Regions from separate parts of the Zhenhengia sp. genome, predicted to be linked through region 1. Evidence: riboswitches for the same ligand, from Rfam matches in the RefSeq annotation. Region 1 holds a riboswitch; each other region holds the start of a gene.
The links. Region 1 has a riboswitch for lysine ahead of ACLTBU_RS12005 (YfcC family protein). Riboswitches for the same ligand answer to the same signal wherever they lie in the genome.

Region 1 (10,440 bases):
TAGGGCGTTGATTAAAATACCTTTTAAAAGTATTATAAAAGGACTTCATATCATAAATGCCCACTCGGTTAGCTATTTCAGTCATAGGCACTTGCTGCTCTAATAAATACTGCTGAATGATAATTAATTTTCGATACTGTACAAAATCTTTAAACCCAATTCCACCGACTTTTTTCATAAACTGAGAAAAGTAAGTCGCATTCATATATAACTCTTTTAAAATATCTTCTACGACAATCTTTTGATGACTATGATTCATCACATATTCCACTACAGAATAATAGCGCATTTGTAATTTCTCTGTTGGATATTCTTCTTCTTGTTTTAAATGCGTAATCAACTGATAGGAAGTAAATAACATATTTACTAAACACTCTTCATTAAAGAGCTTGGCTTCTGGTCCAACCATTTCATATAAATTATTTTCAAAGCAATATTGATTAATAAGTAATTGAACGACGTTCTCATTCAAGCTGTTTTTTAATGGTCTATCTATTGGCAATAATTCATCATTATTGAGAAAATCTACATATTCTATCTTGCCAAATATATGTCTGAATCGAGACACACGAATTTTTGTTGAAATAATATAGGCCCCTTCACTCTCTATGCTATGCACAATATTACGATTAATAAAAGTAAACTCTCCTTCTCCTACTTGTATTGTTCGCTCTACTTTTTGAATAGTAATAGTTCCTTTAAGCACAAGAATAATCTCTACATCCTCTGCCTGAAAGTGCGGTTTTATAGTATTGACATACAACATATTTGTTCTAATTCGATTCTCTGTCATCTTGTTCACCATTTATATTAATTATATTATTTATATTTTGTTTATAATTTATCTATATTTTATTATTTATATTTTATTATACTATAATTTTTATAACTCTTACAGTTAAGAAGGTGCTAAACTTATTCTTTCAAAACCAGCCAGTTCTTTACAAGGGCATACCTACTTAATCCCTTATGTCAAAAATCTTGCCACAACTTAAAAGCCAACCTAAGCCTCGCCCATATTTCTAGAGGAAAGGCGTACTTAGGTTGGCTTTTATTGTGTAAAGTTGTATTTTCTTTAAAAGTTCCATATTTAAAGAAGCATAATCTACAAACGGATACTTCACATAAATGTGCTCTTTCATACTTACAACTTTCTTAAATCTTCTGACAGAAATAACCGAGTTTACAATAGCCATATAAAAGGATTCTATCTTTCTTTAGAGTAAACACAAATAAAAGTCTTATTCTACTTAAGAACAAAACTTATTTTATCAAAATATTTTAACATTGTTTCGTACTCATTCATTAAATTATTATATAAATCTATTGTATCTTTCGTATTGGCTTTAACTCTTTCTTTAATATAATCGTAATTTTCAATTACTAAATGACATATATCCTTATCTATCTCATAATTGGATACCATATTTGATAATATTGATAGAACTTGATCTTTTGAAAACTCATCCTTATAGCTTCTCTTTCCTATCAAAGCGCTTAATATATCTGCAACTGCTACGATTCTCACTTCCTTTGATATTTGATCATCTCTTAAGCCAAATGGATATCCTGTTCCATTTAACTTCTCATGATGTAAGGCTGCTATATCTCGTATATCATCTATTCCCATATTACTTAAAATCTTATATACAACGAGCGCATGACTTTTCATGACTTCAAATTCTTCCTTAGTAAGACTTCCCTTCTTCTCTAATATATTTATTGGAATTGATATTTTCCCTATATCATGAAGCATAGATGCTACCTTAATTATTGTTGACTTATAATCATCTAATCCCATCATTTTACATATTTGCCAACTTATTTCTTCCACGGTTATAGTATGTAATATGGTAGACTCACTTCTAAAATCTATTGCATAATTTAACATCCTTGCATATGAAATGATTTCTTCTCTTGATAATTCTCTTTTTTCAAGTATCTCATATAACTCACTTAAATAGGTATCACCTTCTATTTTTTCGAGTAAATCATATTCATCACATGCCTTTTTAAATAATTCTTTATGCTCTTCAAGTATATAATTACTATTTTTATTTAATATCCACATAGGGTCTATTTTATTAAAACGCAACTGTAAAACTGCAATACTATCCGCTAAATTTAATAGAAGTGCTTCTTTAGGAATCTTTATTTCTGCTGAATGACTAAAATCTTTAGGATACAAATGATGTCCTAATACGATCTTGGCTAAATCTGATAAAGGTGAAAAATACTTTATAAATAAATATCCATATACAGAATGGTTCATTGGAATCTCTAAGTCAATAGCAACAATATGATTCCTTTCCTCTACCTTATATACCCCTATATCATGGAACACAGTTAATGTAATTATCCTTAATATTTCTTCATCGCTATATCCACCATGGCATTTTAATAGCTTGTACATTATATATGCAACCTTTTCTCCATGCCCTTCCAATCTATCATCCATAGAATCTAATGTTCTCTGTATGATCATCACGATATCTTTTAAAGTTATTCTTTTCATACAAATATTACTCCACAATTAAACTTTCTTTTTTTCATCTCATACTTTACCATTTTTTTACTCATATTAAAAGGTTATTCTAATTTAGCATATTCACTTTCTTAATGTGGAAGATCTAAAACGAAAATTACTATGGGCTTTTTCTACTTAATTTTATTGTATGATTTAGTAACCCTACCGAAAATTAACTATTCTAAATATTTTACTTCCTTTTAAAACATGAATAGTGTATAAATAAAGTATAAGTTTTAAAACACGTACAGATCTCCCTACCATTCTAGATAAGTAAGTTCATCTGTACTACTAAGAAAAGTTTAGAACTTTTTAGCTCCCCCCCTAAAAATACTAAACTTTTTCTTAGGTCCTTCTACTTAGTGGTGGCAACTCCGTAGAAGAGAAACACGCTTGACAATTCTTGATTAAGCCACGTTCAATTGCATATAAGTCTTAACCTACTAACAAGCCAAAAGGTCATACCCAGCTTAGGTTAGCCATCTCAGGAACTTGCAGTGATACATGTAGTGGCATCCCTTTCACCTATAGGCCCTGACAACGCACACCAACGCTACGTACTACCTCCTCACTTCTTAGTATGTATAGCCGCCTTGCCTATTGAACACCTGCTTAATCCCTTATGTCAAAAATCTTGCCACAACTTAAAAGCCAACCTAAGTCTCGCCCGTATTTCCAGGGGGGAAGGCGTACTTAGGTTGGCTTTTATTGTATAAAGTTATATTTTATATACTTTATTATAAGTTTACCTTTTTCATTAAAACATCATATCCTGTATAGGCTAAGGCTAATGTTCCAACTAATAGCCTTTCATGACCAAGTGGTGTTATGGTAGCATCTGCTAATGCTCTACTATGTCCTGTTATATAACAATCTGAAATACCTATATAAGGATGAATTGTTGGTGTAATATGACTTACATTACCTATATCACTTGATCCAGCAGATTTTTTCTCTTTAATTTCTGTGATACCAAGCATTCTTAAGTTTTCGTTAAATGCCTCTGATAAATTTTCATTGGTTACTAAGTTATCATAAGGCAATTCATACCTTTCCATACTAAGGGTTGCTCCTGTCATAAGAGCTGCCCCTTCTGCTATTTTTTTAACCTTTTCTACTACATCTTCTAATGTTTCTTTTGTTGCTGCTCTAAAATAAAACTGAGCAACAGCTTCGTCTGGTACTATATTTGCTGCTACACCACCACTTGTTATGATCCCATGCATTCTAACATCAGGTGTAACGTGTTGACGGAGGGCATCTATCCCATTAAACAACTGAATCACACTATTTAAAGCATTTATTCCTTCATGAGGACTGGCTGCTGCATGAGCTGTTTTCCCTTTATATGTAAATTGTAAGGGATAAAGTGCTATGGTATCTCCGCTTCTAATGGTTTCACTTGCTGGATGAGCCATCATAGCTACATCTAATTCATCAAATACACCATTTTCAGCCAATATAACTTTGGCGCCATCCGTTTCTTCAGCTGGAGTACCATATACGATGATACGGCCTCCAACTTCATCTAATATTTTACTTAAAAGAACGCCTGCTCCCGCTGACATTGGACCTATCATATTATGACCACACCCATGGCCTATTTCTGGTAAAGCATCATATTCGCATAAGTACCCTATTGTTGGTCCTTCTTTTTTACTATCAAAAGTTGCTCTAAAGGCTGTTTTTATATTTAAAAATTCTCTTTCTACAGTAAAGTGATGCTCTTCTAAAAATGAAGTTAATATTTCTACTGCTTTAAACTCTTGATTTCCTAGTTCTGGATTATGATATATATATTCACTAAGCTCTGCTAATCTATCTTTTATTTTTTGTCCTTCGTTAAATAATATTTCTTTCATATAAATTTCTCCTTTGTGTCATTAGCTCCATCCAATAACCTGAGCTATTGTGATAAAGGCTATCCCTAATGCAAATAGTATACCTTGTAATGGAAGTATCCATTTGAGCCATTTCGCATAAGGAATACCTGCAACACCTATGCAAGCTATAAGTATTCCTGATGTTGGGAACATTGCATTTGAGAAGCCATCCCCTAACTGGAATATTAATACAGTTAACTGACGCGATATGCCTATTAAATCTCCTAATGGTGCAAGTATTGGCATTGTTAATGCTGCTTGTCCTGAACCTGAACTAATGAAGAAATTGATAAACATTTGTACTGGTAACATTAAATAAGATGCAAGCATTCCTGAGATACTTCCTAGAACTTGTGCTAAGTGGAATAAGATAGTATCTATGATCCCAGCATTTTCAGCGAGTATGACGATACTTCTTGCAAAACCTAGCATAATTGCAGCACCTATCATGTCTTTTGCACCTAGTATAAAAGCATCTGCCATTTCATCTAAACTTAACTTTCCTACTATCCCGGCTAATAATCCTGTTACTAAAAATACTGCTGCAATTTGTGGAATCCAGAACCCCTTAGCTAATACGCCCCATACAATGGTACCCATACATAGTGCAATTAATAAAAGGATGATTTTATGAGATAACAAGAACTGATCATCTTGACTTTCAAAATCTGTTAAGTTTTGACGCTTTTTCTGATCACTTTCATAAACAGGGCTTAATTTAGGATTTTTCTTGATTTTATTAGCATAAATCATAATAAATCCTATGGCTACTAGTGTTGATACAAGCCATATAAGCGTTCTATACTCTATTCCTGAATACATTGGTATTTCTGCTATGGACTGAGCAATACCTACATTAAACGGGTTAAGCATGGCTGCTGCAAATCCTGTATTACATGCTAAGTATGTAATAGCCACTGCTACTATACTATCGTACCCTAATACTAAAGTAAGGGGGATCATCATTGCAATAAAAGGTATAGCCTCTTCTGTCATACCAAATACTGCCCCGCCTAAAGAAAACATAAAAAATATAATTGGGATAATGAAAATTTCTTTCCCTTTAAATACATTTACGATACGCATTATACCAAAGTCTATTGCCTTTGTTTTTGTAATAATATTAAAAGCACCACCTACTATAAATAAAAATGCTATAATTTCAGCACCTTCTATAATCCCTTGAATAGGCGCTTGTAAAACATCAAATACACCTTGTGGCTTGCTCTCTACATACTTAAATGAACCATCTACAACTACTGTTTTGCCTGCTTCATTTACTATTTTTTCATAAGCACCACCTGGTACTAAGTATGTAGCCACTGCAACAAGTAATATGATTGCACTTATAATTACCAGCGTATGTGGTACTTTAAATCCTCCACCTCTTTTTTGGGCGACTTCTTTATTTGATTTTGTTCGATTCATTCTTCTCACTTCCTATCTTATATTAGTCCATAAAAAAAGTCTTGAGTGAAGCTCATCACTCAAGACTTTTTATCTAATAATATATTTTTAATCGAACTCTACTTATAACCCAATTTAAAAATAATAAAATATATCTATCGTGATAGCTCATCATAAATAACTTTATGACAGTGTTATGCATATTCTACATAACCCCAACTCTATAGCCTTAAAGCTTTCAGCTATAGGTTTCGGCGGTCTTTCCTTTAGGTTTGTTTCACTGTTTGCTCAAACTCCACAAACTTACTTTTAAATCCCGCAACCTCTATCTTTTTTATTCTATTTTTGTTGAACCCATTATATATTAAAATTTTATATTTGTAAACATATCTTTTAATAATAACTATCTTTAGCACTTTTTACCAATTTTTCTATAAACTATTGACACTAAACAGAGCAATACGCTCTCTAAGCTCCATTATCTTTTCTTCTATAAGCCTAGCTGTCTTGATAAACTCTTCATCAGCCTTTCCTGATGGGTCCTCAAGTCCCCAATCTTCTCTATGTTTACATGGTAGTGATGGGCAAGCTACATTACATCCCATTGTTATCACCACATCTACTTCTGGAATGTCTTTTAAGAGTTTACTCTTTTGCGTTTTATTCATATCAATCCCATATAAGTCCTTGATAATTCTTACAGCATCTTGATTAATTTCTGGTCTTAGCTCTGTTCCTGCTGAATAACTTTCAAATACATCCAAGGCGAAATGTTTTCCTAAAGCCTCCGCCATTTGAGATCTACAAGAATTATGTACACATATAAAAGCCACCTTTAATTTATTCATTCGTTTATACTCTCCTTTTTGCCAAACTAGTCTCCTGTTATTTGCCATTTTAATAAGGTCAAGACTCTTACATAACCTTATCCTTTCTAGGCATTATACCCCTTAAATACCTTTTCATCTCCTTCATCACATCTATATTGTTTCTGCACTTTTAGCTTATAGTATAAATAAGCCACTACACCTTTTAATAAACTAGAGAGTGTAATGCTCCACCATATACCATTTATCCCAAAAAGCTGTATAAATAAAAGGGCCATCGGAATACGTAATACAGTAAATAGAATGCTAATCTTAGCTGATACTTTAGGTATTCCTATCCCTGTAAACAGACCATTCGTAATCATTTCAAGAGCACTAAATATTTGTGAAAAAGCAATAATACGTAAATAATTGCTTGCTATTTCTATCGTTGTAAGTTCATGAATAAAAAGTTTTACAATGGGTCCTGGAATAATTAAAAAAATCATGGTCGTTGCTAGAGCGTACGCCCCTCCTATTTTAATGGCTGTGGCATAGCCCTCATGGATTCTCTCATACTTCTTAGCTCCAAAATTTTGACCTGTAAAGCTGGCTACAGCTCCATTTAGTCCACCTATTACCATATAAGTTACAGATTCAATTTGTAGACCAATTTTTTGAGCTGCTAGAGCATCCGATCCAAATATAGCTATCATTCGAGCTAGTATAATATTCACGAAAGTGAAAAGTATCCTTTGGAAGGACATAGGAAATCCTAGCTTCATAATCTCAACAACTTTTTCATACTCTATCCCGATTGTTTTATCAAAAAATAAAATGCTTCTCCCCTTGTACAAGAATAAGAAAAACATAGTAACATTTGCAATAAGCGTTGCAACAGCAGCCCCTAAAACTCCCATTTTAAATGTATATATCAAGATAGGATCTAAAATAATATTCATTATAATACCTATGGCACTAATCTTAAAAGCTTCTTTATTATTTCCAAAGCTCCCTAAAAGCCTTATAAATAGTAAATTAAAAAATGCAAAAAATAGCATGGGGGCACTATATGCTAAATAAAGATAAGCATTCTGTTCAACCTCTACATTCCCAAGTTGTAAAAAGCTAATAAAACTTTTTCCTGCATAAAGGAGTAGCACTGCATAAAGCAAACCTAATAGACCATTTAGTACGAGACTTGCATTCATATAGGCCTTAGTTTCATACTCATTTTTCTTGCCCACTGCATGGGCTACTTTTATTCCTCCGCCAATAACCACCATTGCATTAATAGAGTAGCCTAGTCCTATAAAGAAGCTTGAAGAACCAATACTAGCAACAGCATCTGTTCCTAATCTTCCTACCCACAACATATCTACTAAGTTATATGCAAATTGTAATAAGGATCCCCCCATAATAGGTAATGCAAGTGCTGTAAGCACCCTTAATACATTGCCCTTTGTTAAATCTGTCTTTTTCATTTTATCTCCCTATTTCTTTATGTTTTTATAGACTTAAATGCTAAAATACTAGGTCTATAGAGTCGTAAGCCTGAGCTTATATGGATAACGCTCTATAGCAAACTTATCACGCATATAGATAACTGTCAATATGTTCTCTATTGTATTTTATATGCTCGAGTTCGCATTTTAATTGTAAAAAAATAAAAATAGGTAGGATACCTACCTGATACCCTACCTATTTTTATTGACATCTTCATAAATATCTTTAACGATTTCTAACCTCTCATTGTTTATGGTATATTTCATCCATGAACCTTCCTTGACTCCTTTTACAAGCCCACACTCCGTTAAAATCTTCATATGGTATGACAATGTAGGTTGAGTAATATTGAATTCTTCTAAAATATTGCATGCACAAAGTTCTCCACTTGAAAGCATTTGAATAATCTTAAGCCTTGTTTCATCTGCTAGTGCTTTAAATACACTCACATATTCACGATATGGATACTTCATTCCTTCACCTCTATTACATTTTGCATATATTCTTATACCATTTTATCTTTACATACTTTGCTCACTCTTTCTGAAGTTACGAACATAATAAGCACTAAAACGACTAAAAAGTAAGGTAGTAAATTGAAAGTAGTAGCCTTTGCGATCATCCCAAATAATGGTGGCATCAAAGTACTGCCTACATAAGCTGTTGCCATTTGAATACCCATTATCCCCTGAGATATTTCCTTTCCAAATCTATTAGGTGTCTCATGGAGCATCGCCGGATAAATAGGCGCGCAACCTAGGCCAACCAATATCAGACCTGCTAATTGCAAGTAACTTGAGTAAGGTATAATCAATAATAGAGCTCCGCAGATACAGATTATTTGCCCTATTCTAATCATTTTCTTATTATTAAAATACATGGCTAAGAATCCTGCTACAAGTCTACCCACTGTAATACCTAAGTAAAAAAGCGCTGCCCATTTTGCAGCTTTTTCTGCCGGGATGCCTTTACTTATAACCAAATAAGAACTTGCCCATAACCCTGTCGTTAGCTCAACTGCGCAGTAACAAAAAAAGGCCACAAGTGCTGGTTTCGCTCCTTGTATTTTAAGTAAAGCACGAATATTTATATCACTCTTAGTAGCTTCCTCTTCATTTGTATGGGTTTCAAACTTCTTCCACAAAGGCAATGAAACAACTAGCCCTATCACTAAAACAGCCTGAATAATCCCAATTGTAGCATAACCTATTCTCCAGCCATTTTCTTTTAAGAGAAACAGGGACATAATGAATGGTCCTGCTGTAGCCCCTATTCCCCAAAAACAATGAAGCCAGTTCATATGCTTTGCTTCATAATGCAGCGCAACAAAGTTATTTAATGCAGAATCTACAGCACCTGCTCCTATTCCCATTGGAATGCCAAGTATACAAATCCAAAGAAAACTTGGTGAAAAGTATATACCAAGTAGCCCTGCTGCTGTTAAAAATACGCTGGCAGTTGTTACGATACCCGTTCCAAATCTTCTAATGAGCTTTGCACTAAAGAAGCTTGATATAATCGTTCCTCCCGAAACAATCATTGTAGATAAACCAGCTGCTGATACAGGTACATTAAAATCTTGATAAATCATTGGCCATGCCGATCCTAAAATAGCATCCGGGAGCCCCAGACTAATAAAGGCTATATAAATAATAATTAATAATGTAGTAAGCATACTTTCTCCTCTATATTGATTTCTTTCATTCATTAAGTATCTTTAATATATATATTTTTATTTAGCCAGTCAATCTAATTTTATTGTCTTAAGTATAAAAATAGCCTCTTCAACTGAAGGGGCTATTTTCATGGACAAAATTCCTATTGGGTTCATTAACTTTAATTTATTTGATTTTATTTTTCTTGTTCTCGGATTTAAACTTTTGATATAGCATATCTTTTAAAATTAAAACTGTATCCTCATCATTGAGATTGAACATGTTTTTAAAATGGTCATAAAAATTGCAGATTTGTTGGCAATAAGGCTGTATTCCTTCTATACCTTGATAAGTAGCTAAAATAGGATATTTTTTACTCCACGCACTTGTCCAGTCAATTTCATCAACTATCATTTCTATGCTTGTAATATCGCCGCTAAGATTACTTCCACTTATAAGGTAGTCATAACTTACATTATAGAGTTGACTTAACAATTTTACTTTAATTAATTCTGGAACTGTTTGGTCAGTTTCCCACTTGCTCACAGTTTGTCTAGATACCCCTAATCGATCTGCAACATCTTCTTGAGATAATCCAGCTTTTTTACGCAAATCTAGTAATTTATCACCTAATGACATTATAATCACCAGCCTTT
Region 2 (10,440 bases), on a different contig from region 1:
TTTTTGAATAAGTACATGAATGACTAAACAAAAATGCACCTCAGTATTTAACTGGAGTGCATTTTATTGATTAATAAAATTACGGTAATTAAAATAAATAAATTCCATACGAAAGAAGGATTTGTACATGAGTAATAAGTTTAGCAAGCAATATACCATTAATATTTATGATGTAGATTCAAATTATAAATGTAAATATTCATCTCTTATGAATTATTTATGGGATGTGGTTGTCTCACAAAGTGATGCTTTAGGTGAAACGCATAATGGTTTTGTCAATAATTGTGTTTGGGTCTTACTTAAATATGATTTAAATATTTTAGAATACCCAAAGTTTCGTGATACAATTACCGTTGAAACCGATATTGTAGGCATTAAGAAACTCTATGGCTATAGAAGCTTTACAATAAGAAATTCAAAAGGTCATGTTATTGTTTCTGGCCTTTCTACCGCCATACTTATTGATTTTGATAAAAGACGCCCTGTAAAAATGTCACCTGAACAAGTTAAAATCTATGGCATAGAAAAAGAATTAGAAGAAGCCTTTCCGCTAGATGATTTTATAAAGCTTGAAAATCCTACGTATTCGAAGAATTATACCATAAGACACAGTGATATTGATGCAAATAAACACGTAAATAATGTCAAATATATTGAAATGGCAGTAGATACTTTACCTAGAAATCTTTTAAATAACTATGAAATTTCAACTCTGAAAGTTCTATTTAAACAGGAGGCCATGGACGGAAGTTCCTTACATCTTTTCAGTGATGTTATAAATCACGATGCAAGTGACCTTATTACCATTCATACTATATTTGATAAAAACCATGATAAACCTATTACGAAATTAGAATTCAAATGGAAGAAGTCGCTACTATAAAGTAATGCATAAAAATAGAGAGCCCATTAGGCTCTTTATTACTGTTATTAATTTTGTTTACGAACTAAAGTATACTCATCACCTATTTTATAATAGGGACAACGGTTGCTTTGATGATAGTTCATTTTTGCTAAATCATCCTCATCCATGATAAAGTCAATACTGCACACATATTGTTGACTTCCTTCATCATATTCTAAATGCATACAACTCTCACACATTTTATTATTCCTTTGCCTCTACTTTCTTATTTAGTATAACTTTATTCCTTTTGATTTTCTATGGCTAAGCTTACCTCATTTATTAAAGCTTCTTCCTTATTTTCTCGCTGTTCTTTAAGTAAATCCCTAATTTCTCTTAATAATAATTCTTCAGCAGATACTTTAGGTTCTTCCTTAATCTCTTCTTTTATTTCATCTTCCTTTTGTTGTTTCATTTTATTAGCCATTCTTGTGATGAACTTAATTGTAATAAAGATTGAAAAAGCTATAATTAAAAAGTCAAATACATTCTGTAAAAATGAACCATAGTTTATTATAATAGGTTCTAATCCCTCTCTTGGTGGATCCACAACCCATTTCCAGTTAGTAAAACTTACTCTTCCGGTTAATAAACTAAATACTGGCATAATCATGTCATTAACTAATGATGTTACAATTTTTCCAAATGCACCCCCAATGACAACCCCTATTGCCATATCGACTACATTTCCTTTCATTGCAAATGCTTTGAATTCCTTTAATATATTCATTCTATCACCTTTCTTTTATATTCTCTTTATTACTTATAACATACTTTCATCTTTAATCAAATATCTTTAATTGAAGTATCAATATTCATTTAATATTGAACCCGATTTTCTTTACCAATGTTGAATAATAAAAAACTTCAAATTATAATAGTCAATATCTATCGACCATTATAGGAGCTCCATATGCATAAAACAGACTTTGAAAAACAACGTATATTATTCCAAGAAAAATTTATCAAATGCCAACCTGCACTTTCAGCTATAGGAGATGAAACTAGACAGCTTATTATTAAAACTTTAATTGAGCACTGTGGCGAAGGTGGCATTCGTGTTGGTGAAATACAAAAGAGTACAAATATCTCTCGTACAACAGTTTCACATCATCTAAAAATTTTAATGAATGCTGGCATTATTAATGTCCATCAATGTGGCACAATGAACTTTTACTTTCTTGACCCCAAAAGTAGTAGCTTAAAACTAGTCACTGAATTTTGGAAAGAAGCAGAGCAAATAGCTCAACTATGCCCTATAACAAAAAAGGAGGCAACTTAAGCATGAATCTTTATCAAATTTATTTCAGCCCTACAGGCGGCACAAAAAAAGTTGCAGATATTATGAGTAAAACATGGAATTGTCCTAAGATAGAAATCGATTTATCTAACCCAGATATAGATTTTTCCCAGTTTACCTTCTCTACTGATGATCTTTGTATTGTATCTGTTCCTTGCTTTGGTGGACGTGTTCCAGCTGTATCTTTATCTCGCATTAATCAGATGACAGGTGGAAATGCACAGACCATTATAGTAGTAACTTACGGTAATCGTGCCTATGAAGATACCTTAATTGAACTTACAAATACTTTAAAAGCCAGAAGCTTCCACTGTATTGCTGCAATTGCTGCTGTTACAGAACACTCTATTATGCATCAATTTGGTGAAGGACGACCAAATGCTGATGATGAGAGCGAACTCATTAGATTTACAGATAGAATTAGAAAAAAGCTTGAGCAAAACTGTAATTTAAAAGAAATTCAAGTCCCTGGTAATACTTCATATAGAGTCTATAAAGGACTTCCTTTAAAACCGAAAGCAAATAAAAAATGTAGCAAATGTGGATTATGTGCTACAAACTGTCCTACTCAAGCTATTTCTAAAGCTAATCCCTCATCCATCAATAAATCTAAATGTATTTCCTGTATGCGCTGTACTTCTCTTTGCCCACAGCACGCTCGTAATCTTAATAAATTAGCCTTATTGATTGCATCAAAGAAGATGCAAAAAGTATGTGCTACTCCTAAGTCAAATGAACTTTTCCTTTAGATAGCTAGGTGTAGTGGTTGATACGCTCTCCTCTTCTAATCTACTATCATAGTCTTATCAATACATATTTTTTGTAGCAATAAAAAAGAGAGCCTAAGCTCTCTTTTTCATTTATATCCTTATATAAGTATTAAATTCTACTCTATTTATTTTACCCTTGGTGTTTTTTACTTATTTTATTTAATACAACAAGTGTACCTAGTAATAATACAATTGAGCTACCAAGTGTAATCCATACATTGGCTGTAACACCAGCAATAAGATAACCTATGAAACAACATCCTGCTACTACTAAAGTATATGGAATCTGTGAGGATACGTGATCAATGTGATTACATCCTGCTCCAGTGGATGAAAGAATAGTTGTATCTGAAATCGGTGAACAGTGATCTCCAAATACTGCTCCAGCGAGTGTTGCTGCAAGTGTTGCCGTGAGAAGCTCTGGTGCTACTGCTGCACAAATCATTGTTACAATTGGAATAAGGATTCCAAATGTTCCCCAAGATGTTCCCATCGCGAAAGCAAGTCCACCTGCTACAAGGAATACAATAGCTGGTATAATTGCTGGTGGCATATTAGATGCTGCTACTAAACCACCTACAAATTCTCCTGTATTTAAAAGTTCCCTACATACACCACTGATTGTCCATGCTAGTGTTAGAATAATGAAGGCACCTACCATTGATTTTACACCAATGCCTATACCATCCATAAATTCTTTAAATGTAATAACTTTACGTGGTACAAAAAGAAGGAATGCTACGATAAGTGCACCAAATCCTGCAAGTGCAAGAGCACTACCTGCATCTGTATTTCCAAAGCCTTCTGCTATGGTCATCCCCCCTTCAAAGTATCCACCTACATAAAGCATAGAAAATACTGCAAAGATAATAAGAGCAAGAATAGGAATAATTAAATCATATACTTTCCCTTTAGAAGAAATTTTCACTCTAGAAAGCTCATCCTCTTCGCCTTCTGAAGCTGCCATCCCTTTATGCTCCTTACCTTCTCTAGCTGCTTTTTCAAATTTGGCCATTGGGCCAAACTCAATATTTGTTACACAAAGTACAATAACCATAATTAAAGTTAAAATAGCATAAAGGTTATATGGGATAGTTGCCATGAAAGTTTCCATCCCATTAAGAGGTACCCCGTTTACATCTAATCCACTCATTTGTGAAACAACTGAAGCTGCCCATGATGAAATCGGTGCTATAATACAAATTGGTGCTGCTGTAGCATCAATAATATAAGCAAGTTTAGCTCTTGAAATTTGATGTTTATCTGCTACCGGTCTCATAACTGTACCAATTGTTAAACAGTTAAAATAGTCATCTATAAAGATCAGGCCACCTAATAATGCTGTACCAAATTGTGCGCCTCTTTTTGATTTAATTTTATTTCCTGCCCAATCTCCATAAGCTTTGGAACCACCTGCCATTGTAATAACAGCAACAAGTGCACCTAAGAATCCTAAGAATAAAATGATTGATGCATTAGCCCCTAATTTCTCAGCCATTAATGTAAAAGTTACATCTACAGCCTTAACTATACCACCACCAGTATTAAAAGCATAAATAAGTGTTCCTGATAAAATTCCTACGATTAATGAAGAAATAACCTCTTTTGTCATTAACGCTAACGCGATCGCTATAATTGGTGGTAAAATTGATAACCACCCAATATCAATTGCCTCCATATTTATCTCCCTTCAATTTCTTGTAATGTATTTAATTCAAATAAAAAAGTCTTGAGCAAATCACTCAAGACTTTTTTATCTCCGATTAGTAAATACCCAAACACTGGTTATTACTCTCATTTAACAAATAGACTTTCGTGATAGCTCCCCACAAATTAAATTTGTGACAGTGTTATGTATCTTCTACATAACCCCAACGTTATAGTATTAAAGCATTAACTATACGCTTCGGCGACTTCTCCTTTTTGTTTGCTTCAACGTGCTTAACTCCACAAACATACTCTTAGATATCGCAACCTCTATCTACTTTTTATTTAATTGTTATTTCTTTTCATACTATATACTATAAAATTAATCTTGTAAAGTACAATTTTTACATAAACTCGTATAATATGACATTTTTTTGCTAGTACTATCTTCTATTTAAGCTTATTTACCTTTATTTTTTATGTATGTTTCAATACTTTCAGCAACCACCTTTGAATGTGCTACTGCTTCTACAACAGTTCTTGCCCCAAGAACAACATCACCTGATGCAAATACACCTTCTCTTGTTGTATGCCCTGTTTCATCTGCTTTTAATAAGCCTATTGTATTTGTCTCTAGCCCTCTAGTATTCATAACAATATTATTTTTAGGAGACTGACTTACAGCTACTATGATTGAATCACATTCATATAACTTTTCTGTTCCTTCAAGATAAGTTAATGTTTCCACTCCATTTTCATCAATTTCACTCTTTGTATCTACATAAATAATGCCTTCATCTATTAATTCAACCGGCTGCTTAAGATACTCAAATTGTACACCATCTTTAATGGCTCCATCTCTTTCAGCCTTTGTACAAGTCATTGTTTCAGGTACACTTCTATAAATGATATGAACTTCATCTGCACCATTTCTCTTTGCTGTTCTTGCTGCATCCATAGCAACATCTCCTGCACCTATTACACAAACTTTACGCCCAAGATCATAGACATGAGGTGCTTTTAAATAGTCAATTGCATAATGAACATGTCCTAGTGTCTCTCCTTTAATATCTAGCGTTCTAGGATTCCATACACCTGTCCCTATGAAAATAGCTTCATAGCCATCATTAAAAAGTTTCTCTAAGGTTACAACAGGTCCTATTACAATATTGGGACGTATCTTAACACCTAATTCTTTAAGCTTTTTCTCATATTTATCTATCAAACTATTTGATAATCTATATTCAGGAATGCCGTATCTAAGTACGCCACCTATTTTTTCATGTGCCTCAAATATTGTCACTTTATAACCTTTAAGTGCTAATATAAAGGCTATTGTAATACCTGCTGGCCCTCCACCTATAATTGCAACTCTTTCCTTTTCTTTCTTCGGAACTTCAAATTGAACATGGTCTAAGTAATAATTTGAAACATACTCTTCTATACTGCAAAATTCTACAGGATCATCTTTAATCCCTCTTATACAGTTTCCTACACATTGACTCTCATGTGGACATACAATGGCACAGACAACAGACAGTGGATTATTCTCAAATAATATTTTCCCTGCTTCTATAAGCTTTTGCTCTTTAAATAATTGAATAACTTCTGGAACTGAAGTTGAAATTGGGCAATGACTCTTACATTTAGGCTTTTTACATAAATAACATCTTTCTGATTCTAATAATAACTTTTCCATCTCTGACTTTTACCTTCTTTTTATTCAAATCTACTTTTCACTTACATAACTATTATTTTTACTAATAAATAATAGTTATCCTATAATTGCCATTTTATTATACCATGGGTTATTTATTTTTCAAACTTTGTTTTATAATAAGACCAAAAATATCCTAGAACCTAATCATTGATGATTAGGCTCTAGGATATTTCCCTTTTATAGTATTATTCACTTACCTTAATTTCTGTCCATATACCATCATACATTTTCTTCACATCAAGTGAGAACGGTACATATAATTCACTTAAGTCCATCATTTCCTTTGTCATATAAGCATTAGGATTATTTCTCACATGTTCTGGTTGCTCAAGTCTTGCTTCTTTATTAGGTGTAGTGTATCCAATTTCATCAGCTATTCTTAATGCACTTTCTTTATCACTAACGAAATTAATAAACTTCTCAGCTCCCTCAACATTTTTGGCATTAGCAGGGATACATAAGCTATCAATCCAGAAGTTTACTCCTTCTTTTGGTATCGTATACACTAGGTTTGGATACTCATCTTGAAGATTGAGTCCTTCTCCAGACCAAATCATATTGAGTGCAGTCTCTCCTGTAGCTATCATGGATGTTCCATTATCAACGCCATAGATAGGATCTACTAATTTTCTTTGTTCTAATAATAGTTGCTTAGCTTCTTCAAGCTCTCCAGGATTCTCTGAGTTCAGTGAATAACCTAGCTTCTTTAAAGCTGCTCCAATGGTATCTCTATAGGTATCAAACATGAAAACCTTATTTTTGTACTTCTCATCCCATAGAATATCCCAACTGTCTACTTCTTCTGTTACCACATTCTTATCATAAATAATACCTATTGTCCCAAACATATAGGGCACTGAATATTTATTACCTGGGTCTATCTCTAAGTTTAAATACTCTTCATCCATCTGAGCTATATTAGGTATATTCTCCTTGTTAAGCTCCTGAAGAAGCCCTCCATCAATCATTTTTGGCATTAAGGCATCTGAAACTAAAATGACATCATATTGAGCATTACTCTCCGCAATTTTTAGATACATTGTATCCATATCATCAAAAGTACTCATTTTTACCTTTATGCCATATTCTTCTTCAAATTGTTTTAAGGTTTCTTTATCTATATTTTCCCCGTAATTAAAGAAGGTAATAGATTCTGAACTCTGGCCACTACATCCTACCAATAATATAGCTGCTACGAGCACAGAACCTGCTAAACTTAGTAATTTCATTAATTTACTCATATTGATTATTTATCCTTTCATTTATGTTTCCTATATTAAAGTAGGTCTTTCTTATAGTACTTTATAGTCTAACTTGATTATTATAATATATCTTGCTTAATACGAAAAGGATAATTTTTATCACTTAGTTATTTTTCTCTTCATTTTCCAGTATGATAGTTCTTTTCATACAAAAAATCCTAGAGCATCTCTCAATTTATGCCCCAGGACTCAATTGTACTTTTCAGATTTTAGTAAGGCGAATAAGGATATGAAGGGGCATAGTATGGATATGGTGGAGCATAATATGGATATGGTAATAATGTTAATGCTAACAAATTAGCAAGTAAATAATTTCTGCGGTTAAATCTTCTATATCTTGTAGGATTCCCATATTGCCTCTGGGCACTATATTCATTCCCACTTCCTCCAACCATTACGTCCTCACCAACAAGAACATTAACCTTATCTGGCTCTACACTTTCAATAATACCGTCAACTTCACTTCCATCTTTCATTTTTAATATAACATGATAAGACATCATTTGTTTACATTGATTATATAGACTCTGTACATTTGTACTATTATTTGCTTCTAATCTCAATTTTTACCAACTCCTTTCTATACTATAATATTAATTTATAAACAAAATGTTCTATTTCAAAACAAAAACCTTCAATTATCCTATTACAACTTAGCGACTAAATCACATGATTCATTACTTGATCTTTGCATCAGTATTGCCATATCCTTAGGAAGAGGTGCTGTTATCCTCTTATACTCTCCAGTAATTGGATGGTAAAAAGAACATGATGCGGCATGTAATGCCTGTCTTGTTAACATATGATTACTTTCATTGTATAAAAAATCTCCAAGAAGAGGGTGCCCAATAGAAGCCATATGAACACGTATCTGATGGGTGCGCCCCGTCTCTAATTGTAATGCGACAACTGATACTGCCTTTCCTTCTACTTGAAGCTCTTCAAGCTTACAATAATGCGTTATTGCATGCTTGCCTTCTTTTTCATCTATTTTCCGTTTAATAATCGTTCCTTCCTCTCGCCCAATAGGTAGATCAATCGTTCCTTCTTCTTTTGTAATCCCTTCTACAAAAGCTACGTAGGTCCTGCTTAATCCCCTCTCTTTCATTCTCTTTGATAAGATACTTGCACTTATCAAGTTCTTTGCAAGAATCGTTACCCCTGTGGTATCTCGGTCTAATCGATTAATACATCGAAATATATAAGGTTTATTCTGTTGCTGATAATAGTGTACAACACCATTGGCCAAGGTATTATTATAATTATTAACAGATGGATGAATAGGCATATCATAGGGTTTATTTAATACCAAGATATCTTCATCTTCATATAAAATATCTAACTGCAATTCCTTTGGAACAATATTTTCAGAAGATCCCTGCTCTGTTAAACATATCTCTAAGATATCTCCTGTGTTTAAGATTTCATTTACACCTGCCCAAGTACCATTTTTCTGAATCCCTGTTTTTGTTTTCTTTAATTCTATAATAACTGCTCTTGAATATTCCTTCTCCTTTAAAAACATACTAATACATTTACCATTATGTTGCTCTTCTATCTTATATTGTATCCTTCTTGTCATCTGTTTTCCCTACTCTTTTCATTCTAGTTGAAGTATAATCATTTAATGCTTTTATTATAGCATAAGCTTGAAATAACCTACCTCAAATACCTCACTCGTTAGCCCTAACGTAATTCTTTGCCTAGTCATTAAACAGCGTTCTTTATTCTTCTACATCCAAACTCACGTTTAAAAGTTTGTAAACTTCATTTTGAAAAAAATAAAAAAAGACACTCCATCCTCCAAGAAGTAGCGTCTTTTCTAAATAGTTATTCATTCCAATAACTCTAAAATAAAACAAACGTCTCATTTTAGAAATGCTTAGTAGTTAACAGATCCTAAGTATTTTTTATATAGTTATAGTATACATCCTTAGTAGAATTTTACCCCCACTATATCAAATATTTATTCATTTATTTTTGTTCCTTGATGAAAAATCATCTTCCATTGTAGGTCTTGGTTTCTCCATATAGAGCTTCGTAAAGAATATTTCTTGGTTTCCATACTATATTTAACAAGCATATAAGTTGCTAAAATACATTCTTTACTAATCCATTTTATTTTAAAATCTAATATCCTCCAATTATCCACTTCTAAATTTATTTGAGTATCTATTACTTTATCTTTATCATAAATATATATATTGCCTGAACTACAGAATTCTACAAATTCTCCATCTAGTAGTTCTTCTAGTTGCTGCTTTGAACATCGTACTTCAGGATTAAGTAGTCTTTCTTCTAATGTGAGTATAAGTTCTTCTACTTCTATACCATCATTCATATTAATCCCTCTCTTCTATCACTTATTTAGGTTACGGTTCGCCGTGCTAATTGCATATGTGACCTTTTATATGTAAAGCACTGTTGCAAACATATCACTACCATATAACACTACTCTAAGTCCTATTTCAATCAAAAGATTAACGATTTTATTGATTTAATCCTCCACTACTAACTTTGCATTAGGCTCATACCTCTTTATTTTTCTGTGATTATTTTAGTGGGGGTTGCATCTGCTACAAATATCATACTATCGTAAAGTACAGCAGGTGGTTGAAACATTCGGTAACTTGGAGGAAGAAGACGCATAAACCAAGAATAACCTTCTCCAAGAGTACCCATATAGGTGTATTGCGAAATCAGTTCATATAGCTCTGAATTCTCAGGTATATCTGCAAAATCTAACCAACAAATATCTAACCCAGCCATTTTTGCTGTTTTAGCCAATGGATTATGGGAGTAAAATACTTGATTTGTACGCTTTGTAGAGGAGTTGG
Region 3 (10,440 bases), on a different contig from region 1:
TATAAGATTATTAGGCAAAGAAGAAAATCTGTTACAATTCATATTGAAGATGACTTAAGTATTGTTGTAAAGGCTCCTTATGATATTTCTCATGAAGAGATTGATAAAATCGTTACAAAACATGAGGTCTGGATTAATAAGACTATTAGAGATAAAGAGAATTTAGCTAGGCGAAAAGATTGGCTTCATAATGGAGAAATCTTATACTTAGGCAAAAAGCTTCAGGTATGCATTGATGAAGAACCGACTGGGAAAGTTGCAGTAAGTGTAGCAGATGGCGTACTTACAATTGTAACACCTAATAAAAAAGACCACTTTCTTATAAAAACTCAATTAGAGATGTATACTAAAGAACAAGCTTTAAAATTATTTACGACACTAACAGATAAATATTGTAATTTATTAGGGTGTAAGTATAGCTCATTGACGTTAAGAAAGCAAAAGACGAGATGGGGAAGTTGTTCAAGTAAAGGTGGACTTTCTTATAATATAAGATTAATGAGTGCACCAATAGAAGTGATTGAATATGTGGTATTACACGAGGTCATGCATTTAATATATTTTGACCATAGCAAAGCTTTTTGGAATGCAATTGCTAAGGTAATGCCAGACTATAAAACAAGACAGAGTTATTTAAAAGAGCAAGGAAATATTTTAGATATATAAATGAAGAGGTGACTATGATGGAACAAGGGCTTATACAGGTATACTGTGGACCGGGAAAAGGAAAAACCACAGCAGCTATAGGATTAGGTATACGTGCATTAGGTAGTAATTTAAAGGTAATCATGATCCAGTTCTTAAAAAATGATAATACAGGCGAATGTAGACTTTTAAAAACACTAGAACCAGGGTTTAAAGTGTTCCACTTTGAAAAAGAACGTGGTTTTACTTGGACGCTTACAGATGAAGAAAAGAGTGAACTTGCACAAGAAATTCATATGGCACTTAAATTTGCAAAGAAAGTTATGGATACAGGGGAATGTGATATTCTTATTCTTGATGAAGTGCTTGGCGTAATTGAAAAGGGATTTGCGGATGTTAAAGATCTTCAAAGCTTGGTTGAAGAAAAACCAGAATTTATGGAACTTGTTGTTACAGGAAGAGTATTGCCAGATGTATTAAAAGATAAAGTAGATTATATAAGCTATATTGAAGCTGTTAAACATCCTATGGAAAAAGGTGTAATGGCAAGAGAGGGAATAGAGTATTAAGAAGTACACTTGATGATAAAAGTAAGAGGGGATACGTATGCGAAATAAAAACACGTGGGTTAATTTTGGCATCGGTGTAGGGGCTTATTTATTACTAATTTTACTTGTAAGACAAAATGTAGAGTTGTTTAGTTATACACCAGAGCTACTTGTTTTAGGAACTTTGGCTATGTATATGATAATAGGGTTTATGCAAAGGCATGGAGATAAACGGGCAGGGCGTATAGCTGTTATACTTCCCTATGGGGTAGGTGTCACCGTATATGCAGTAGCCCGGATACTAAAGAGTGCAGATCTTATGGCACTTTTTAAAAAGATAGTACCACAGATTTACCAACCTTTAAATAAAATTTCAATCCTTATGGATCAAGAAATATCTAGAGATATTATAGTGGCAGTTTTAATGATGGGATTTGTAGTAGTAAGTATGCTAGCATTAGAAATAGGGCGTAGTATGGCATCTAGTGAAAGTAGTGTTATGAAGTTTTGCTATAATATTGTGCTTGTATGGGGCGTACATTTTTACTTGTTTATGGGAGCCTATGCATTTGCAGCTATGAATCCAGCTTTTATGAGCGATATAAAGATGAAAAACTTATTTGCAGTAGGTATGACACTTGCCATCTTCCTTGTATATTTCTTAGTAGGAAGAGCTTGCCGTAATATAAGTTTACAGATTGTACAGTTCTTATCTTGCATATCTATATCAGTAAGTGCCATGATTATGTATGTTTTAGGGATGCTATTTATATGGGATATTGGTATTTATGAAAGGTATATCTTACCAGTGGCTACTTCCTTTATTGGTGTCATGTGTAAGGAGATAGGACAGGCAACAGGAGAAACAGCTAAAGTGATTAGTCAATATGGCATAACAGCAAGTTTAATTATGAGTATTGTACCTTCAGTGCTCATTTTTGTTGGTAAACTTGCTTCTATGCTAGAAGAAGATATTCAAGCTAATGAAGAAGTAAAGAATGAAATAAAAGTAGAAAATAAATAATATGAAGTATAATAAAAGTGGCTATTGCACCAAGCAATAGCCACTTTTATTAACTGTCTAAAAGATGTTCCATATTATAAAGTCCTGCTGCTTTGCCGTGAAGGAAGGCAGCTGCTTTAAGAGCACCTACAGCAAAAACTTCTTTTGAAGCTGCAGAGTGAGATAAGGTGATGACTTCATCGTTTCCAGCGAAGAGGATATCATGCTCTCCTACGATTGTACCACCACGTATAGCGTGTATACCAATCTCATTTTTAGGACGTTTTTCACGTACGCCTGAACGGTCGTAACGAAGTGCGTATTTTTCATCTAGTGTACCTGTAATAGCATCTGCAATAGCAAGAGCTGTACCGCTTGGTGCATCTACTTTCTGATTGTGATGTTTTTCAATAATTTCAATATCAAAACCACTATCAGCTAGTACTTCAGTAGCACGTTTAGCAAGTGTAATGAGTAAATTTACACCAAGTGACATATTAGCTGAGAAGAATACAGGAATATGCTTACTTGCTTCGTGAACAAATTCGATATCTTCATCAGAAAGTCCTGTTGTACATACAACGACAGGGATTTTCTTAGTTATAGCATGTTCAAGAAGTGGTCTAACCGCTGAAGCAGTAGAGAAGTCTACGATTACATCAACAGGCACATTACAAGCACTAATATGATCAAATACAGGGAATGTATTCGGTATAGAAAGGTTAGGGTCTACACCGGCTACTAGATTTAAGTTTGGATGGTCTTTAATGATACGAACGATTGCTTGACCGATTCGACCATTACAGCCATGCATTAAGATATTGGTCATGTGCATCACCCTTTCTGTAAGAAATATTAAATAAGTTCAGCTGCTTTAAGAACAGCTGTAACTTTTTCTTCATTTGCTGATTCAAGATTTGTAAGTGGTAATCTACAAGGGCCTACTTCAAAGCCCATCATATTCATAGCAGCTTTAACTGGAATAGGATTTACTTCACAGAATAGTGCATCAATTACTGGTAAATAGTCTAATTGCAGTTTAAGTGCTTCTTTTGTATCACCTTTAAGGTAAAGGTCTACCATATCATGTGTTTGTTTTGGTGCTACGTTTGAAAGTACAGAGATAACGCCTACACCACCAAGAGAAAGTGTAGGAATGATTTGGTCATCGTTACCTGAGTAAATAGCAAAGTCAGGACCACATAGACGTGCAATTTGAGCTACTTGTGAAAGGTTACCACTTGCCTCTTTAATCCCTACAACATAAGGTAGTTTTGAAAGCTCATATACTGTTTGAGGAGTTATATTAAGACCTGTACGAGATGGTACATTATAAAGAATCATAGGAAGGTCAGTAGCCTCACCAATTGCTTTAAAGTGTTCGATAAGTCCTCTTTGAGTTGTTTTGTTGTAGTATGGTGTAACTTGAAGTGTAGCATCCACACCAAGTTCCTTAGCGCGTTTTGTAAGGGTGATACCATGATGTGTATCGTTGCTACCAGTACCAGCAATAACAGGTACGCGACCAGCAGTTTGTTCTACAGCTACTCTAATACATTCAAGGTGTTCTTCATCTGTCATAGTAGAAGCTTCGCCAGTTGTACCACAGATAATGATAGAATCTGTACCATTTTCTATTTGAAAATCAATTATTTCTCTAAGTTTATTAAAGTTAATACTTCCGTTTTCATTAAATGGTGTAACGATTGCTACACCTGCACCTTTAAAAATCATTTATCATCAGTCCTTTCACTTTTACATCATGTTTGCAATAATCCATTCAGCGATTTGTACGGCATTACTTGCAGCACCTTTACGAATATTATCAGCTACAACCCAGAGATTAATACCATGTTCAAGGCTTTCATCACGACGAATACGTCCAACAAAGACTTCATCATGACCTGTTGCATTAATAGCTAAAGGATAAATATTGTTAGCTAAATCATCTTGAACAATAATGCCTTCTGATGCAGATAGTCTGTTTATAAGTTCATCTATTTCAAATGGTTTATTAAGTTCTACGTTAATACTTTCACTATGGCTGTTAAATACAGGAACACGAACAGTTGTTGCTGTAATACGAAGTGTATCATCATGAAGGATTTTACGAGTTTCTTCAACCATTTTCATTTCTTCTTTTGTATAACCGTTTTCTAAGAAAACATCAATATGAGGTAAGCAGTTGTTTGCAATAGGATGAGGGAATTTTTTAGGGGCCTGGCCTTTAAGTCCTTCTTCAAGATCACTCCATCCACCCATACCAGCGCCTGATACAGCTTGGAATGTAGTATAAACTATTCTCTTAATACCATAGTATTCATGGAGAGGTTTAAGTGCAACAACAGCTTGTATGGTAGAGCAGTTCGGATTTGCAATAATACCTTGATGATTTCTAATATCTTCAGGATTTACTTCAGGCACAACAAGAGGAACATTAGGATCCATACGCCATGCAGAACTATTGTCAATAACAATACATCCGCTTTCTGCTGCAATAGGAGCGTATTTTAAGCTTGTGCCACCACCTGCTGAGAAAAGAGCAATATCGATTTGATAATCTTTAAAGCTGTTTTCATTAAGTTCAAGAACAGTGTATTCTTTACCATTAAAAGTAAGAGTAGAGCCTGCTGAACGAGCTGAAGCAAAAACATAAAAATTCTCAATAGGTAAATTCTTTTCTTCTAAAACCTTTAAAAATGTACGTCCTACCATGCCAGTTGCGCCTACAACCGCTAAATTAATTTTTTTCATAATGATGAGATCCTCCCTAACATTTTAAAATAAATAACAAAAGCCAGCTAATAGGTAGCTGGCTGTGAATACGATGATGTAAACTTCATTTACAAGAATCACTTAAACACAGTAGCACACCACCTATTGTATAGCAAAAGGTGACAGTTGTATAGCTATTCACTATACACCCAGGAATAAAGTGTACAAGCACATTACCCTTCGGCGATGCTTCCTTTTGAAAGTAGTCAACTTCTCTTGTAAGAATCCTAAATTCTACTCATAAGTATCGCGCCTCTACATGAATGATTAATGTTATTCAATTGTGTCTAATCATAACATGACGCATAACGGGTGTCAATATTACAAACAATTAAATACTATTTTAAATTATGAAAAGATTGATGATGCACATATTATATGCTAGAAAACTAAAAAAATGCATAAAAGCTGAAAAAGTAGGGTGAGGGTGTATATTTTTAAGATAAATTATCCATACTGTAGAACATGAATACAAAAAAAGGAAGGTAATTCTATGAAAAACATGGATAGCACTAAAGAGAAATTATTTGATGCTTTATCACCAGACCAAAAGATGAAGCTTGAAATTGCAGAGGAATTAGGTCTTTTAGATAAAGTGCAAGAAGGTGGATGGAAGAGCCTTACACCTAAAGAAACAGGGCGTATTGGTGGTCTTATGACTAAAAAGAAAAGAGAATTAAAAAATAAAGAAAATAATGCATAGGATTTAAAGAAAGGGCTCTGTAAGTAAAGCTTCTTGTAAGTTATCATGCTAAAACATAACGTACAAGAAGCTTATTTTATTATGTATAGCATAATAATTATTAAGATATACAAGAGAAAATAAAAAAACACAATAAAATAATAAAATAACCCCTTTTTATCAGTATGCATCTAAAAATTTAAAAAAAAACTAAACATTTTCACAAGAAAATGAATGGAGAGAATCCATGCATATTGATATGATTTAGGTATTAAATAAAGATAGGGGGAGTGAGTGATGAAAAAAATGAAGGCTATTAACACTAAACACACATTGTTGGTGACAATAGTTACAGCAGGAATAGTCATTAGTTTAGCTCCAATGACTCAAGCATCTTCAGAGAAAGCAGTAGATAATAACTTAATTCTACATTATGATTTTAAGTCATTGCAATCTGGAACGATTGCGAATGATGTGAGTAACAATGGAAAGGCAGGAGTTGTACGTCCAACAGGATCCCAAGTAGAAACGGAACAAGTCACTATATATGGGCAAGATTATACTGCTTTTGTCATGCAAGGAGGAAGCCCTAGCGCTACAAATACTTATATAGAGATGCCAAGCGGTATACTAAATGGCTTAGAGGATGTAACAATTAGTTGTTGGACATATGCTGAGGAACTAACAAGTTATCAGAGAATATGGGATATTGGTAGCGGTACGACTTCTTATATGTATCTATTAGCAAACGGATATAATGAGGGGCATACAGGCTATACTAGTGCCCTTACAAATACTGGTTGGTCAGGTGAAAAAGGGCCCGAAAAAGGAGAGAACATTGATATTGGACGTTGGATCTATACAACGGTTACATTTGATGGATCTGAAAAGAGTATGTCTTTATATGAAGACGGAAAATTAATTGATACGATTGCTACAGATACTGATCTTTCTGCCCTACAAAACAGTACTCAAAATTATATCGGTTATGGTCAATTTGGTAATGACATTTTTGAAGGTAAAATTGCTGATTTTAAAATTTATAATTACTCCATGAGTCAAGAGGAAGTTTTAGAACAAGTAGAAATACCAGATAAAGAACAAGTTGAGAGAGATAAAGACTCATTAACACTTGGGGATATTTCAGCTGTAACAGAAGACTTAGTGCTGCCTACAACTGGAGAAATGGGTACTTCTATTACATGGGAAACAAGTGATGCAATTACTGTATCCTCATTAGGTAAAGTAACAAGGCCAAAGGCCGGAAAGGCAGATAAGACAGTTACTTTAACTGCAACTATACAATCTGGAGGAGAAATAGCCACTAAAACATTTGAGGTAAAAGTAAAGGCTCATCTAACAGATAGGCAAATTGTAGAGAAGGATGGAGATACAATTACTCTTGGTAATTTGAATGTTGTAACGAAAGATCTTCAATTACCTACAAAAGGCGTATTAGGTTCTAGTATTTCATGGGAAAGCTCTGAACCTCATATTATCTCTGATAATGGAAAAGTAACAAGGCCAATTGATAATTACAAATTAGTTACATTAACAGCGAAAATGAGTTATGGATTAGCAGCTCTTGAAAAGGAATTTATTGCAAATGTATATCCAGTTTATGAAAAATTAGATATTGTTGAAGTAGCAGATGTAAAAGTTAACACTTCTTTGGGAATCTTACCAACTTTACCTCATAGAATAAAGGTAAATTATGAAGATAATACTATAGGACTTGAAAAAGTAGTATGGCAGGCAGATTTAACTACTGAAGATTTCTTAAAGACTGGAGTTAAGCAAATTAAAGGAAACATTGTAGATTCTTCAGTGAGTGTAGTTGCAAACGTGGTTATTACAGATAAAACAGCCCAAACACCTATTAAAGTTGCATCTGGATTTGATCTTTCTAATATCTCTCTAGATGGCAATGATACCATCTTTTCTCAGAATATGGAGCGTGCTTTAGAATATCTAAATCTGATGGATGCAGATAGAATGCTCTATAATTTTAGAACTGCCTTTGGGCAAGATACAAAAGGTGTAGAACCATTAACGGGATGGGAAGAACCAACAGGATTATTACGTGGACATTCTACAGGACATTTTATGTCAGCACTGGCACATGCTTATGCATCAACAGGAGATGAAGTATATAAAGAAAAAATGGACTATATGATCACAGAAATGCGAAAATTACAATTATTATCTAAGGGTAGTCCAGAAGACTTTAAGACATCTTGTACACCAACTGATGCAAATCAAGAAAAATGGAGTAAAGATCCAGAAACATGGGGTGTTGGATTTATTAGTGCATATTCTCCAGATCAATTTGCTTTATTAGAACAATATACACCTTATGCAACAATTTGGGCACCTTATTATACAATGCATAAATTACTTGCAGGTTTCTTAGACTGCTACACCTATGGTGGTAATGAAGAAGCATTGGAAATTGCCAAAGATCTTGGGGGATGGATATATGAACGATTAAACGCATGTACGGCAGAGCAACGTTCAAAAATGTGGGATATGTATATTGCAGGGGAATATGGTGGAATGAATGAATCACTTACAAAACTTTACGAAATTACAAGAGATGAGCGATATTTAAAAGCCGCTCAAATGTTTGATAATACTAAGTTTTTTAATAATCTATCAAATAATGTAGATGATATCCAAAATAGGCATGCTAATCAACATATTCCCCAAATTGTAGGTGCCCTCCATGAATATGCAGCTACACAAGATCCAAAGTATTATCATATTGCTCGAAACTTTTGGGATATGGTTGTAGCACGTTATTCTTATTCTATTGGTGGTGTAGGGACAGGGGAGCGTTTTAAAGATCCTTATCAACAAGGGAGCAATATCCTTGGAAATTCAGGCAGAGGTGAAAACTGCGAAACTTGTGCTGCTTACAATATGTTAAAGTTGACAAAGGATTTATACAACTATGATCCAGATAATGCTGCTTATATGGACTATTATGAGAGAACATTAATTAATCAAATTATTGCTTCACAATCTAAAGAAACAACAGAGAACATGCATAATGGCGTAACCTATATGCTTCCAATTGACCCAGGTCAAAGAAAAGATTTTGATTCTGACTATGGCGGATTTACATGTTGTAATGGAACAGGTATGGAAAATCATGTTAAATATCAAGAAGCTGTATATGCATATTCAGAGGATACACTATATGTAAACCTATATATTCCTACTACAGTAGAATGGAAAGAAAAAGGTATAACTGTAAAACAAGAGACTACGTTCCCTTCTGAGAATTCAAAATTAACGATTGGTGGAGCTGGAGATTTTACAATGAAACTGCGTGTTCCGTATTGGGCAACAGATGGCTTTACGATAAAAGTTAATGGCGATGTTATCTGTCTAAAACCAGAAGTTAGCACATATGTAGAAATTAATCGTACATGGAGTGATGGTGATATTGTTGAAATCAATATGCCATATACGTTACATTTAGATAAAACACCTGATAAAGTTGATGGTAATACTGTAGCATCGTTAATGTATGGTCCAATTGTTATGGTAGCTAAAGATACTAGGGAAGAATATACACCAATGAATTGGTACAATATGGTATTAAGCGAAAATCTTTTAGAATCGGTTGAAATTGTAACAGGAACAGATAGTGACCAACCTCCACATCTTATAGCAAATGGCTTAGATTTCTACCCAATGTATAATGCTGATAACTATCGTTATCATACTTATGTAAAAGTAGAAGAGAAGATTTCTAATGTAGCTGGCAATTAATAATTTATTCTCATAGACTTATTTTTAAACTCTATAAAATATATTTAAATTTTTTAAAAGTAAGAGAGTAATCCTTAGAGGACTACCCTCTTACTTTTTTATAGAATACAGCTAAAGTAAGTACTCCAAAATAAGAAAAGAGTATGCTACTATAAGATAAAAAGAAAAGAAGTGATGGGGATGAAACAAAAACTTTTAGGGTTAAAATTACAAATGGCTAGGCTTTGTATCTTTAAAAGTATACAAGAGCTAGAAGTTATAAGAGATTTAGAAAAGTTAGTAGAAAATATATTAGATGAAAATAAGTCTATAGTAGAAAATATAAAACTGTATAATGGTTTTACCTATAACTTTTATAAAAAAACACAGGGAAAATCTTTAAAAGCATATATTTTAGATGAGATTTTATACGGGCAGAATTTAATCAATTTACATATAGAGAGGCAAAAGGAACTTAGTATTTCCATGGTGGAGGCATTAAGAGGAGAATTAGCTGCCTTGCAGATTATAGGAGAGGTTAAAGCTGTGGTTTTAAAGGAATATATGTGTCATAAAGCAAAGTGTGAGCTGGAAAAAGAGATTATTCATAATCTTTTAGAATGGGAAAATGAATCAGAAGAAGAACAGATAGTGTTAGGTCATGCAGGATGGGATGAGAAGTCTGACCAGCTTCTGGATTTCTATAGAAATAAAGGTTGTGGCATTTTTGCTAAATATAAAGCTTTCATATGGGCGTTTGGCAAAGGACGTAAGGAGATTAAAGGAATAGATGTGCCAGATTCTATTACCATGGATGATCTCATTGGTTATCATATACAGAAGCAAGATTTACTTCGTAATACAGAGGCGTTCTTAAAAGGCTATCCAGCTAATAACTTACTCCTTTATGGAGCTAGAGGGACAGGTAAATCTTCTATGGTTAAAGCAGTACTAAATTACTTTTCATCCCATACGAGGTTAAGACTTATTGAGATGAAAAAAGACCAGCTTATGCAGCTTAAAGAATT

Region 2: it holds a riboswitch for lysine, as region 1 does, so the genes downstream of both, ACLTBU_RS06770 (Na+/H+ antiporter NhaC family protein) here and ACLTBU_RS12005 (YfcC family protein) in region 1, are expected to answer to the same signal.
Region 3: it holds a riboswitch for lysine, as region 1 does, so the genes downstream of both, ACLTBU_RS11430 (aspartate-semialdehyde dehydrogenase) here and ACLTBU_RS12005 (YfcC family protein) in region 1, are expected to answer to the same signal.

Annotation. Positions count from the first base shown of each region.
Region 1 covers NZ_JBKVCH010000010.1:100,877-111,316, reverse strand. Annotated here, with positions in the region: gene ACLTBU_RS12020 (helix-turn-helix domain-containing protein) at 1-793, opposite strand, end outside; gene ACLTBU_RS12015 (HD domain-containing phosphohydrolase) at 1,247-2,515, opposite strand; gene ACLTBU_RS12010 (M20 family metallopeptidase) at 3,265-4,389, opposite strand; gene ACLTBU_RS12005 (YfcC family protein) at 4,411-5,838, opposite strand; lysine riboswitch at 5,974-6,153, opposite strand; gene ACLTBU_RS12000 (arsenate reductase ArsC) at 6,249-6,665, opposite strand; gene ACLTBU_RS11995 (MATE family efflux transporter) at 6,752-8,107, opposite strand; gene ACLTBU_RS11990 (ArsR/SmtB family transcription factor) at 8,321-8,602, opposite strand; gene ACLTBU_RS11985 (MFS transporter) at 8,635-9,804, opposite strand; gene ACLTBU_RS11980 (helix-turn-helix domain-containing protein) at 9,971-10,423, opposite strand.
Region 2 covers NZ_JBKVCH010000004.1:241,861-252,300, forward strand. Annotated here, with positions in the region: gene ACLTBU_RS06740 (alpha/beta hydrolase) at 1-27, shown strand, start outside; gene ACLTBU_RS06745 (acyl-[acyl-carrier-protein] thioesterase) at 128-883, shown strand; gene ACLTBU_RS06750 (DUF6472 family protein) at 931-1,104, opposite strand; gene mscL (large-conductance mechanosensitive channel protein MscL) at 1,146-1,634, opposite strand; gene ACLTBU_RS06760 (ArsR/SmtB family transcription factor) at 1,818-2,186, shown strand; gene ACLTBU_RS06765 (4Fe-4S binding protein) at 2,189-2,953, shown strand; gene ACLTBU_RS06770 (Na+/H+ antiporter NhaC family protein) at 3,105-4,652, opposite strand; lysine riboswitch at 4,786-4,962, opposite strand; gene ACLTBU_RS06775 (NAD(P)-dependent oxidoreductase) at 5,082-6,320, opposite strand; gene ACLTBU_RS06780 (ABC transporter substrate-binding protein) at 6,527-7,582, opposite strand; gene ACLTBU_RS06785 (hypothetical protein) at 7,813-8,166, opposite strand; gene ACLTBU_RS06790 (RluA family pseudouridine synthase) at 8,250-9,185, opposite strand; gene ACLTBU_RS06795 (DUF4440 domain-containing protein) at 9,570-9,944, opposite strand; gene ACLTBU_RS06800 (erythromycin esterase family protein) at 10,142-10,440, opposite strand, start outside.
Region 3 covers NZ_JBKVCH010000009.1:149,316-159,755, forward strand. Annotated here, with positions in the region: gene ACLTBU_RS11405 (M48 family metallopeptidase) at 1-666, shown strand, start outside; gene ACLTBU_RS11410 (cob(I)yrinic acid a,c-diamide adenosyltransferase) at 681-1,214, shown strand; gene ACLTBU_RS11415 (hypothetical protein) at 1,252-2,217, shown strand; gene dapB (4-hydroxy-tetrahydrodipicolinate reductase) at 2,267-3,025, opposite strand; gene dapA (4-hydroxy-tetrahydrodipicolinate synthase) at 3,052-3,930, opposite strand; gene ACLTBU_RS11430 (aspartate-semialdehyde dehydrogenase) at 3,952-4,950, opposite strand; lysine riboswitch at 5,055-5,237, opposite strand; gene ACLTBU_RS11435 (small, acid-soluble spore protein, alpha/beta type) at 5,474-5,674, shown strand; gene ACLTBU_RS11440 (beta-L-arabinofuranosidase domain-containing protein) at 5,951-9,433, shown strand; gene ACLTBU_RS11445 (ATP-binding protein) at 9,614-10,440, shown strand, end outside.